DNA from 2 places in the Streptomyces sp. NPDC026575 genome. Region 1 is predicted to be linked to the other one. Evidence: predicted binding sites of a transcription regulator. Region 1 holds the regulator's gene; the other holds the start of a gene.
What was found. Region 1 encodes HrcA, which represses chaperone genes, less so after heat shock. Its sites were predicted from a motif close to TTNGCACTCNGNNNNNCNGAGTGCNAA; they were not measured.

Region 1 (5,604 bases):
CGGGCCAGGCCGCGATCCCCACCGACGACGGCTTCACGGCCTCCCATACGTCGATGTACGGGTGGCCCACGACCAGGGCGTGCTCGCCGGTGACCTCGGCGGCGATGCGGGACTCCTTGGAGCCGGGCACCAGGTGGTCCACCAGCACCCCCAGCCGGGCGTCCGGTCCGGGGGAGAAGCCGCGGACGATCGCCGGGAGGTCGTCGACGCCCTCCAGGTACTCCACGACGACGCCCTCGATGCGCAGGTCGTCGCCCCAGACCCGCTCGACCAGCTCGGCGTCGTGCCGGCCCTCCACGTAGATGCGCCCGGCGCGTGCGACCCGGGCGCGGGCGCCGGGGACGGCGAGTGATCCAGAGGCCGTACGGGCGGGGCCGCCGGGCGCCGGACGGTGCTGCGGCCGCACGAGGGTGACGATCTTGCCCTCCAGAAGGAAGCCGCGCGGGGCCATGGGGAAGACGCGGTGCTTGCCGAAGCGGTCCTCCAGGGTGACCGTGGGCCCCTCGGCGGTCTTCTCACAGCGGATCACGGCGCCGCAGAAGCCCGTGGCGACCTCCTCGACGACCAGATCGGGGTCGGCCGGCACCTCGGGCGCGGGGCGCTGCTTCTTCCAGGACGGGGTCAGGTCGGGGCTGTAGCGCTTGCTCTGCATGGGCCTGTTCTATACGAGATCACGGCGGCGGGCTCCGGAGACAGCGGGCCCCGATGGCAGCGGGGCCTGATCGCTGCGGGCCCCGATGACGCCGGTCGGGCCCCGATCGCGGCGCAGGCCGGCCCTCAGGAGGGCGGGACGCCGAAGAGGGCCGCCAGGGCGTCGCGCTGGGCGCGGACGAAGGCGGCGTCCACCACGGCGCCATGGCCGGGGACGTACCGCGCGTCCTCGCCGCCCAGGGCCAGCAGGCGGTCCAGGGCCGCGGGCCACTGCTGGGGCAGGGCGTCCGGGCCGGCCTGCGGTTCGCCGGACTCCTCGACCAGGTCGCCGCAGAAGACGATCTCGGGTGCGCCGTGCCGGCCGGGCACCAGGACCGCCAGGTCGTGGGCGGTGTGGCCGGGGCCCACGTTGGCCAGCAGCACCTGCCGGTCGCCGAGATCGACGGTCAGCTGGCCGTGCACATGGTGGTGCGGGGCGACCAGCAGATCGGCGGCCTCCGCCGCGGCGTCCCGCTCGACGCCGTGGCGCATCGCGTCGTGCCGCAGCTCGTCCTTGCCGCGCCGGAGCAGCTCGCCCAGACCGGCCGCGCCGAACACCTCGACGCCGGCGAACGCGGCGGTGCCCAGCACATGATCGAAATGCGGATGGGTGAGCGCGACATGCGTCACTTCCCGGCCCAGTACGCCGCGGATGGCCCGGCGCAGATCCGCGCCGTCACGGATGCTCGCACCGGTGTCCACGATCATGACGCCGGTCGACCCGGCGATCACGCCGATCGTCTCGTCCCAGCCCGGCATCCGGCGCCTGGCGACACCGTCACCGAGCTGTTCCCACCCGGCCTCTTCCCAAGCAGTGCCCATACCGAGACGCTAGCTCCATCGCGATAGCGTTGCCCGGCGGATCGGCCGAACACGGTCATCCGGCGGGCGCCGCGGGAGGTCACCCTTGCCGTGGCCGTGCTACCCGGCCGTACACTGGCTCCGGGTCTGGCACTCGGCCCGTGTGAGTGCCAGGAGTAACGAAACGGCGGACGGCCGGACTGGAGGTGCGCGGGATGCTCAGTGAACGCAGGCTCGAAGTGCTGCGCGCCATCGTCCAGGACTATGTCGGGACGGAGGAGCCGGTCGGCTCCAAGGCGCTCACCGAGCGGCATCAGCTGGGGGTCTCCCCGGCGACCGTCCGCAACGACATGGCAGCCCTGGAGGACGAGGGCTTCATCGCCCAGCCGCACACGAGCGCGGGGCGGATCCCGACCGACAAGGGCTACCGCCTCTTCGTCGACAAGCTGGCCGGCGTCAAACCGCTGTCCAGCCCGGAGCGGCGGGCGATCCAGAACTTCCTGGACGGTGCCGTCGACCTCGACGACGTGGTGGGGCGTACGGTGCGGCTGCTGGCGCAGCTGACCCGGCAGGTCGCGGTGGTGCAGTACCCGTCCCTGACGCGCTCCACCGTCCGGCACGTCGAGCTGCTGGCGCTGGCCCCGGCCCGGTTGATGCTCGTACTGATCACGGACACCGGACGGGTCGAGCAGCGGCTGATCGACTGCCAGACGCCGTTCGCCGAGACCTCGCTGGCGGACCTGCGGGCGCGGCTCAACAGCCGGGTCGTGGGGCGCCGGTTCGCGGATGTGCCGCCGTTGGTGCAGGATCTCCCGGAGTCCTTCGAACAGGACGACCGCAGCACGGTCTCGACAGTGCTGTCGGTGTTGCTGGAGACTTTGGTGGAGGAGACCGAAGAGCGGCTGATGATCGGCGGCACCGCCAATCTCACGCGCTTCGGTCACGATTTCCCCCTGACCATCCGTCCGGTGCTGGAGGCCCTTGAGGAGCATGTGGTGCTGCTCAAGTTGCTCGGCGAGGCCAAGGACTCGGGCATGACCGTACGTATCGGGCATGAGAATGCCCACGAAGGCCTGACGTCCACATCGGTCGTCGCGGTCGGTTACGGTTCGGGCGACGAGGCAGTCGCCAAACTCGGCGTGGTCGGACCGACCCGCATGGACTACCCCGGAACGATGGGAGCGGTACGCGCAGTGGCACGTTACGTCGGACAGATCCTGGCGGAGTCGTAAGTGGCCACGGATTACTACGCGGTCCTGGGCGTACGGCGCGATGCCTCGCAGGACGAGATCAAGAAGGCATTCCGGAGGCTGGCGCGCGAGCTGCACCCGGACGTGAACCCGGACCCCAAGACCCAGGAGCGGTTCAAGGAGATCAACGCCGCTTACGAGGTCCTGTCGGATCCGCAGAAGAAGCAGGTCTACGACCTCGGCGGGGACCCGCTGTCGCAGTCGGGCGGTGCCGGTGGCGGCGCGGGCGGCTTCGGCGCGGGCTTCGGCAACTTCTCCGACATCATGGACGCCTTCTTCGGCACGGCCTCGCAGCGCGGACCGCGCTCGCGCACCCGCCGCGGCCAGGACGCCATGATCCGGCTCGATATCGAGCTGAACGAGGCGGCCTTCGGTACGACCAAGGACATCCAGGTCGACACCGCCGTGGTCTGCACGACGTGCACGGGTGAGGGCGCGGCGCCGGGGACCTCGGCGCAGACCTGCGACATGTGCCGCGGCCGCGGTGAGGTCTCGCAGGTCACCCGGTCCTTCCTCGGCCAGGTCATGACATCGCGGCCGTGCCCGCAGTGCCAGGGCTTCGGCACGGTCGTGCCGACCCCGTGCCCCGAGTGCGCGGGCGACGGGCGGATCCGCTCCCGTCGTACGCTGACGGTCAAGATCCCGGCCGGTGTCGACAACGGCACCCGGATCCAGCTGGCGGGCGAGGGCGAGGTCGGCCCCGGCGGCGGCCCCGCCGGCGACCTCTACGTCGAGATCCACGAGCTGCCGCACCCGGTCTTCCAGCGGCGCGGCGACGATCTGCACTGCACGGTCACCATCCCGATGACGGCGGCGGCGCTGGGCACGAAGTGCCCGCTGGAGACGCTGGACGGGGTGGAGGAGATCGATGTGCGGCCCGGCACCCAGTCCGGGCAGTCGATTCCGCTGCACCAGCGCGGAGTGACGCATCTGCGGGGCAACGGCCGCGGCGATCTCATCGTCCATGTCGAGGTGCAGACCCCGACCAAGCTCGATCCCGAGCAGGAGGAGCTGCTGCGGCGGCTCGCCAAGCTGCGCGGCGAGGAGCGGCCCACGGGCCAGTTCCAGCCGGGGCAGCAGGGGCTGTTCTCCCGGCTGAAGGACGCCTTCAACGGGCGGTAGACCACGGCGCTTTTGGGGTCCGGGCTACGGGAGCCGGTAGCTTCGGACCACGGCCGATCCGGCGCGCCCCAGGCGCGTATCGACGCCGAGCCCCTGATGCGGGGGCTCGGCGTTTCCCGTGACACGATGTGCTCATGTCCACCGCACTGACCGATCTCTGCCGCTATCCGATCGTGCAGGCGCCGATGGCGGGAGGCGGCTCCGGTCCCGAGCTGGCCGCCGCCGTCTGCGGCGCCGGCGGTCTCGGCTTCCTCGCCGCCGGCTACAAGACCGCCGACGGTATGTACCAGGAGATCAAACAGCTGCGGTCGCTGACCGACCGGCCCTTCGGCGTCAATCTCTTCATGCCGCAGCCCTCGCTGGCCGACACCGCCGCCGTCGAGGTCTACCGCGAGCAGCTCGCGGGCGAGGTCGCCTGGTACGAGACCGGGCTCGGCGACACCGACGAGCCCAGCGACGACGGCTACGAGGCCAAGCTCGCGATACTGCGGGAGGACCCGGTCCCGCTGGTGTCCTTCACCTTCGGCTGCCCCTCGCGCGCCGTCCTCGACGCCTTCGCCAAGGTCGGTACGTACACCGTCGTGACGGCCACCACGGCGGCCGAGGCGCAGGCCGCGCAGTGGTCGGGCGCGGACGCGGTGTGTGTGCAGGGCGTGGAGGCCGGCGGCCACCAGGGCACCCACCGGGACGATCCGCACGCGGACGGGACCGGCGCGGGGCTGGGGCTGCTGGCGCTGCTCGGCCAGGTCCGCGAGGCCGTGCAGATCCCGGTGATCGCCGCCGGCGGGCTGATGCGCGGGGCGCAGATCGCCGCCGTACTGGCCGCCGGGGCGACGATGGCGCAGCTGGGGACGGCCTTCCTCGCCACCCCCGAGTCCGGCGCCCACCCGCTGCACAAGCAGGCGCTGACCAACCCCCTGTTCACGCATACCGAGTTGACCCGGGCCTTCTCCGGGCGCCCGGCCCGCGGGCTGGTGAACCGCTTCCTGCGCGAACACGGCCCGTACGCCCCGGCCGCCTACCCCGCCGTCCACTACCTCACCTCCACCGTCCGCAAGGCCGCGGCCAAGGCGGGCGACGCGCAGGCCATGAGCCTGTGGGCGGGGCAGGGGCACCGGCTGGCCAGGGAACTGCCCGCGGCGCAGCTCGTCGAGGTCCTGGCGGCCGAAATCGACGCGGCACGGGCCGCATTGGCCCGCCCCGGCGACGGCGGCGCGTCATGACCGCGCCGGTCTTCCTCGTCGACTCGCTCGCGCAGGCACGGGCCGGCGGCACGCTGACCCTGGACGGCCCCGAGGGCCGGCACGCGGTGTCGGTGCGGCGGCTGCGGGCCGGCGAGGAGGTCGTGCTGACGGACGGCCATGGGACCGGCGCCTACGGCACGGTCGCCTCCGTCGAGGGCAAGGACACCCTCACCGTCGCCGTCGCGGAGCTGCGCACCGACGATCCGCCGGACCCGGTCATCACCGTCGTCCAGGCGCTCCCCAAGGGCGACCGCGGCGAGCTGGCCGTCGAGACGATGACCGAGACCGGTGTGGACGCCATCGTGCCCTGGCCGGCGGCGCGTTGCGTCACCCAGTGGAAGGGCGAGCGGGCCGCCAAGTCGCTGGGCAAATGGCGCGCCACGGCCCGCGAGGCGGGCAAGCAGTCCCGCCGGCTGACCTTTCCGGAGGTCGCCGACCCGCTGACGACGAAGCAGGTCGCCGCCCTGCTGGCCGACGCCGACTTCGCGGCCGTCCTC
Region 2 (5,604 bases), on a different contig from region 1:
CGCCTCTTCCGTCGCTCTGGGTCCCGCCGTCGCGCTGTCCTGCCGCGAGTGCGGTGAGCGCTTCGACCTCGGGCCGCTCTTCGCCTGTTCGACGTGTTTCGGGCCGCTGGAGGTGGCGTACGAGCTGCCGAGCGGCGACCCCGAGGCGCTGCGCAAGCAGATCGAGGCCGGTCCGGACAACATCTGGCGCTACGCCCCGCTGCTGCCCGTCCCCGCCGACGTGGCGGACAAGCCGAATCTGAACCCCGGCGGCACCAAGCTCGTCAAGGCCGACCGGCTCGCCGCCGAGCTGGGCGTCACCGGCGCCCTCTACGTCAAGGACGACTCCGGCAACCCGACGCACTCCTTCAAGGACCGGGTCGTCGCGATCGCCGTCGAGGCCGCCCGCGCCTTCGGCTTCACGACGCTGTCCTGCTCCTCCACGGGCAACCTCGCCGGCGCGGTCGGCGCCGCGGCCCGCCGCGCCGGCTTCAAGTCCTGCGTGTTCATCCCGCACGACCTGGAGGCCGGCAAGGTCGTCATGGCCGCGGTCTACGGCGGCGACCTGGTCGGCATCGAGGGCAACTACGACGACGTCAACCGCTTCTGCTCGGAACTCATCGGCGATCCGCTGGGCGAGGGCTGGGGCTTCGTCAACGTCAACCTCCGCCCCTATTACGGCGAGGGCTCCAAGACGCTGGCGTACGAGATCTGCGAGCAGCTGGGCTGGCGGCTCCCGGACCAGATCGTCATCCCCGTCGCGTCCGGCTCGCAGCTGACGAAGATCGACAAGGGGCTCAAGGAGCTGATCGCCCTCGGGCTGGTCGAGGACCGGCCGTACCGGATCTTCGGTGCCCAGGCGGAGGGCTGCTCGCCGGTGTCGACGGCCTTCAAGGCCGGGCACGACGTGGTGCGCCCGCAGAAGCCGAACACCATCGCCAAGTCGCTGGCGATCGGCAATCCGGCCGACGGTCCGTATGTGCTCGACATCGCGCGCCGTACGGGCGGTGCGGTGGAGCACGTCAACGACGAGCAGGTCGTGGACGCGATCAAGCTGCTGGCCCGGACGGAGGGGATCTTCGCGGAGACCGCGGGCGGGGTGACCGTCGGCGTCACCAGGAAGCTGATCGAGGACGGTGTGCTCGACCCGTCCCTGACCACCGTCGTCCTCAACACGGGTGACGGCCTCAAGACGCTTGACGCCGTCGCGCCGACCTCCGGGCCCACGGCCACGATCCGCCCGAGTCTGGACGCGTTCCGCGACGCCGGCCTGGCAGGCTGACGCCACGGCTCCACGCACCCGTACCCGTACTCCCCAACCTGTCCGGAAGGCAGAACCCATGAGCGTCAAGGTCCGCATCCCCACCATCCTCCGTACGTACACCGGTGGTGAGGCCGAGGTCACCGCCGAGGGCGCGACCCTCTCCGAGGTGATCGCCGACCTGGAGAAGAACCACCAGGGCATCGCGGCCCGTGTACTGGACGACGCCGGCAAGCTGCGCCGCTTCGTGAACGTCTACGTCAACGACGACGATGTGCGCTTCGAGCAGGGCTTGGAGACGCCGACGCCGGACGGTGCGGGCGTCTCCATCATCCCGGCGGTCGCCGGCGGCTGCTGAGAACTCGCCCGGTGGCCGTGGATCGGTCTCCACCGATGGGCCACCAGGGGGCGCTAATTTGCGCCATCTCTTCACCTACTTGACCGGAATTGCCCCGTCCGTTGAAATCGGACGGGGCAATTCCGCTTAGTGAAAGGGGATACCATTGTGGTGATCCCCGTTCCGGATAACTCCGCGCACGTGCCGAACGCATAGGAAACCGCGGAGAGTTGTGCTCAAAGTGTGTGCGGCATTTGTCGCTTACGTGCGCTATGCCCGGCCCGACTTGCCCCGGAGAAACGGGATTTCATCGCATATTGCCGATTCTCCGGCGCCAGAATTCTCGTCCGATTGACCTGTTGCGCTGGGCATCGGTGCAGATACATTCAGCGGCGGTCGACGCGTTCCGGCGCACACCCCACGGGCCATTTCGCGGGGTGAGGTCTGACCCGGGTCCGCGGAGTGCGGTCCTGCGCAAGGGCCAGTAATAGGGGAGTTAGGCATGGCTCAGGGCACCGTCAAGTGGTTCAACGCGGAGAAGGGGTACGGCTTCATCGCGGTCGACGGTGGTGCGGATGTATTCGTCCACTACAGCGCGATTCAGATGGACGGCTACCGCACCCTTGAGGAGGGCCAGCGGGTCGAGTTCGAGATCTCGCAGGGCCAGAAGGGGCCGCAGGCGGACATGGTCAGGGTGAGCGCCTGAGGCGCGGGCCGACTGCAGCGTAGAGAGGGCCCGTACCCCGTCGAGGGGTACGGGCCTTCTGCCTGCCCTCCCGGCGACGGGGCCTGAGCCCCCGTCGCCTGCCGCCGCTCCGCACCGCGCGGTGCCCTGCCGGTGCCCGCCGGACGGCTCGCGCCCGCCCGCCGCACACCCGCCGCCCCTCGGTGACCCGTCCAGGTGGCTTGCACTCGCCCTGCCCGAGTGCTAATCATTGGCGTTAGCACTCTCCGAGTGAGAGTGACAGAACTTGGATCGGGCCGGTGAGGTCCGGACGCCGGGTGGGGCAAGGAACCACACGGCGCACGGACCGTCCGTCGCGGGCACGGGTGCCGATCCGGAGAAATCCACCCCGTCCGGGAGGACCACTTCACATGGCCAAGATCATCGCGTTCGACGAGGAGGCACGGCGCGGTCTCGAGCGCGGGATGAACCAGCTCGCCGACGCCGTCAAGGTCACCCTCGGCCCCAAGGGCCGCAACGTCGTCCTCGAGAAGAAGTGGGGCGCCCCCACGATCACCAACGATGGTGTCTCCATCGCCAAGGAGATCGAGCTCGAGGACCCGTACGAGAAGATCGGCGCCGAGCTGGTCAAGGAGGTCGCGAAGAAGACGGACGACGTCGCCGGTGACGGCACGACGACCGCGACCGTCCTGGCCCAGGCCCTGGTCCGCGAGGGCCTGCGCAACGTCGCCGCCGGTGCCAACCCGATGGCCCTCAAGCGCGGTATCGAGAAGGCCGTCGAGGCCGTCTCCGCCGCCCTGCTGGAGCAGGCCAAGGACGTGGAGACCAAGGAGCAGATCGCTTCGACCGCCTCCATCTCCGCCGCCGACACCCAGATCGGCGAGCTGATCGCCGAGGCCATGGACAAGGTCGGCAAGGAAGGCGTCATCACCGTCGAGGAGTCCCAGACCTTCGGTCTGGAGCTGGAGCTCACCGAGGGTATGCGCTTCGACAAGGGCTACATCTCGGCGTACTTCGCCACCGACATGGAGCGTATGGAGGCGTCGCTCGACGACCCGTACATCCTGATCGTCAACTCCAAGATCGGCAACGTGAAGGACCTGCTGCCGCTCCTGGAGAAGGTCATGCAGTCCGGCAAGCCGCTGCTGATCATCGCCGAGGACGTCGAGGGCGAGGCCCTGTCGACCCTGGTCGTCAACAAGATCCGCGGCACCTTCAAGTCCGTCGCCGTCAAGGCCCCGGGCTTCGGTGACCGCCGCAAGGCCATGCTCGGCGACATCGCCATCCTCACCGGTGGCACCGTCATCTCCGAGGAGGTCGGCCTCAAGCTGGAGAACGCCGGTCTCGACCTGCTCGGCCGCGCCCGCAAGGTCGTCATCACCAAGGACGAGACCACCATCGTCGACGGTGCCGGCGACAGCGACCAGGTCCAGGGCCGCGTCAACCAGATCCGCGCCGAGATCGAGAACTCGGACAGCGACTACGACCGCGAGAAGCTGCAGGAGCGCCTGGCGAAGCTCGCCGGCGGTGTTGCGGTCATCAAGGCCGGTGCCGCGACCGAGGTCGAGCTCAAGGAGCGCAAGCACCGCATCGAGGACGCCGTTCGCAACGCGAAGGCGGCCGTCGAGGAGGGCATCGTCGCCGGCGGTGGCGTCGCCCTGCTCCAGGCCTCCCAGGTCTTCGAGAAGCTGGAGCTGGACGGCGACGAGGCCACCGGTGCCGCCGCTGTGAAGCTGGCCCTGGAGGCCCCGCTGAAGCAGATCTCCGTCAACGCCGGCCTTGAGGGCGGCGTCGTCGTGGAGAAGGTGCGCAACCTGACCCCGGGTCACGGCCTGAACGCCGCGACCGGCGAGTACGTCGACCTGGTCGCCGAGGGCATCATCGACCCGGCCAAGGTCACCCGCTCCGCGCTGCAGAACGCCGCCTCCATCGCGGCGCTGTTCCTCACCACCGAGGCCGTCATCGCCGACAAGCCGGAGAAGGCCGCCGCGGCCGCTCCGGGCGGCATGCCGGGCGGTGACATGGACTTCTGATCCCTCACGGATCGGAACGCTGATCCTCCCGGATCACACGTCCGCACATACGTCGGGGCGGCACCCTCCTCCCAGGGGGTGCCGCCCCGACGGCGTTGCGGTACGGGTGCGCGGGCCTGCCGTCCGGTCAGGTGGGGGCCCCGCTCACCGGCCCCTCACCGGGCGTCCTCGGCCACGTCGGCATCGGCGCCGTCCGCCGCCTTCTCGGCGTCCCGGACCTTCTTCGCCATCTCGGCCTCCTCGGCCTCCTCGGCGGCTGAGCCGGCTGAGCTGGACGAGTCGGACGAGCTGGATCGGCTGGACGAGCCGGACGAGCTGGATGAGCCGGATGGGCTGGACGATCCCTGTGGTGCCGGGGACGACGAGGACGCCCGGCCGGAGTCCTGCGAACAGCCGGTGGCCGCCAGCATCGGTACCGCCACCGCCACCGCCGCCGTCAGCAGCAGCGCGATCCGCCGGGACCGTCGCCTCATGAGCCGCTGCCGCCCTTGGCGTCGTCCTCCTTCGCGCACCAGGCCGAGACGGCCTTGAGGTCACGCAGCCTGCGGGTGAGGTCGGGCTTCAGCTCCTTACGGTGGGTGAGCCGGTCCTGGAGGAACGTGGCCACCGCGTCGTGGTTCCTGGCGCGGGCCTTCTCCACCCGCTCCGCCATCCGCGCGATCGAACCGCGGGTGTGCGCATCGCCGTCGAGCCGGTCGAGCGCCTTGCCGATGCGCTTCTCGATCCGCGGCACCCGCGAGCAGAGGCCCTTGCCCCCGCCGCCGGACCGCGAGGTCGTCGCCGTGGGCGCCGGGCTGTCGTCCGCCGCGTTCGCCGGCCCCGCCGTGGCCAGCAGGGAACCGGTGAGGGCGAAGGCGGCCAGAACTCCTGCCACGGCGCTCTTGGGACGCTGCATGGTGGTGCTCCCTTCCAGGAACGAATCGGTTTCCACAGATGGTCGGACCCGGCCGCATCCGGCCTCATCGGGAGGCGCAGCGGCCGCGGGCCCAGAACGTAGGGGCCTTCTTTGTGGGGACCTTGTGACCCGGTCGGCGGCACAAGGAATCCACAAGGAGAGTCCTTACGCTCCGGGCCAGTCGAGCGTCAGCGCCCGCCCGCTTCAGCGGCGGCGCCGGCGCCGGCGCACGCAACGAGTCGTCGAACCCCGGGAGACACAGTGGACCGCGGTGGTTGCCTCATGCCGGACGAGCCCTCCCGTACGGGTACGGGCTCCGCCACCCTCACCGCCCTCGGGCCCCATGCCCTGCGGCTGCCCCTGAGCGGCTGGCTGCTGCGCCTCGCGCGGGGCTCCGAGGGCCGCCCGGCGCTG

Region 2: a site for HrcA is predicted at 2,483-2,509, ahead of groL (chaperonin GroEL). Genes of this name have one in related genera too.

The regions. Positions count from the first base shown of each region.
Region 1 is NZ_JBVHQM010000018.1:90,863-96,466, forward strand. It holds gene ACZ4NB_RS24600 (DUF3097 domain-containing protein) at 1-652, opposite strand, end outside; gene ACZ4NB_RS24605 (MBL fold metallo-hydrolase) at 778-1,512, opposite strand; gene hrcA (heat-inducible transcriptional repressor HrcA) at 1,707-2,723, shown strand; gene dnaJ (molecular chaperone DnaJ) at 2,724-3,863, shown strand; gene ACZ4NB_RS24620 (nitronate monooxygenase) at 3,998-5,086, shown strand; gene ACZ4NB_RS24625 (16S rRNA (uracil(1498)-N(3))-methyltransferase) at 5,083-5,604, shown strand, end outside.
Region 2 is NZ_JBVHQM010000010.1:115,509-121,112, reverse strand. It holds gene thrC (threonine synthase) at 1-1,261, shown strand, start outside; gene ACZ4NB_RS16025 (MoaD/ThiS family protein) at 1,320-1,598, shown strand; gene ACZ4NB_RS16020 (cold-shock protein) at 2,080-2,283, shown strand; gene groL (chaperonin GroEL) at 2,673-4,295, shown strand; gene ACZ4NB_RS16010 (hypothetical protein) at 4,451-4,768, opposite strand; gene ACZ4NB_RS16005 (hypothetical protein) at 4,765-5,190, opposite strand; gene ACZ4NB_RS16000 (hypothetical protein) at 5,473-5,604, shown strand, end outside.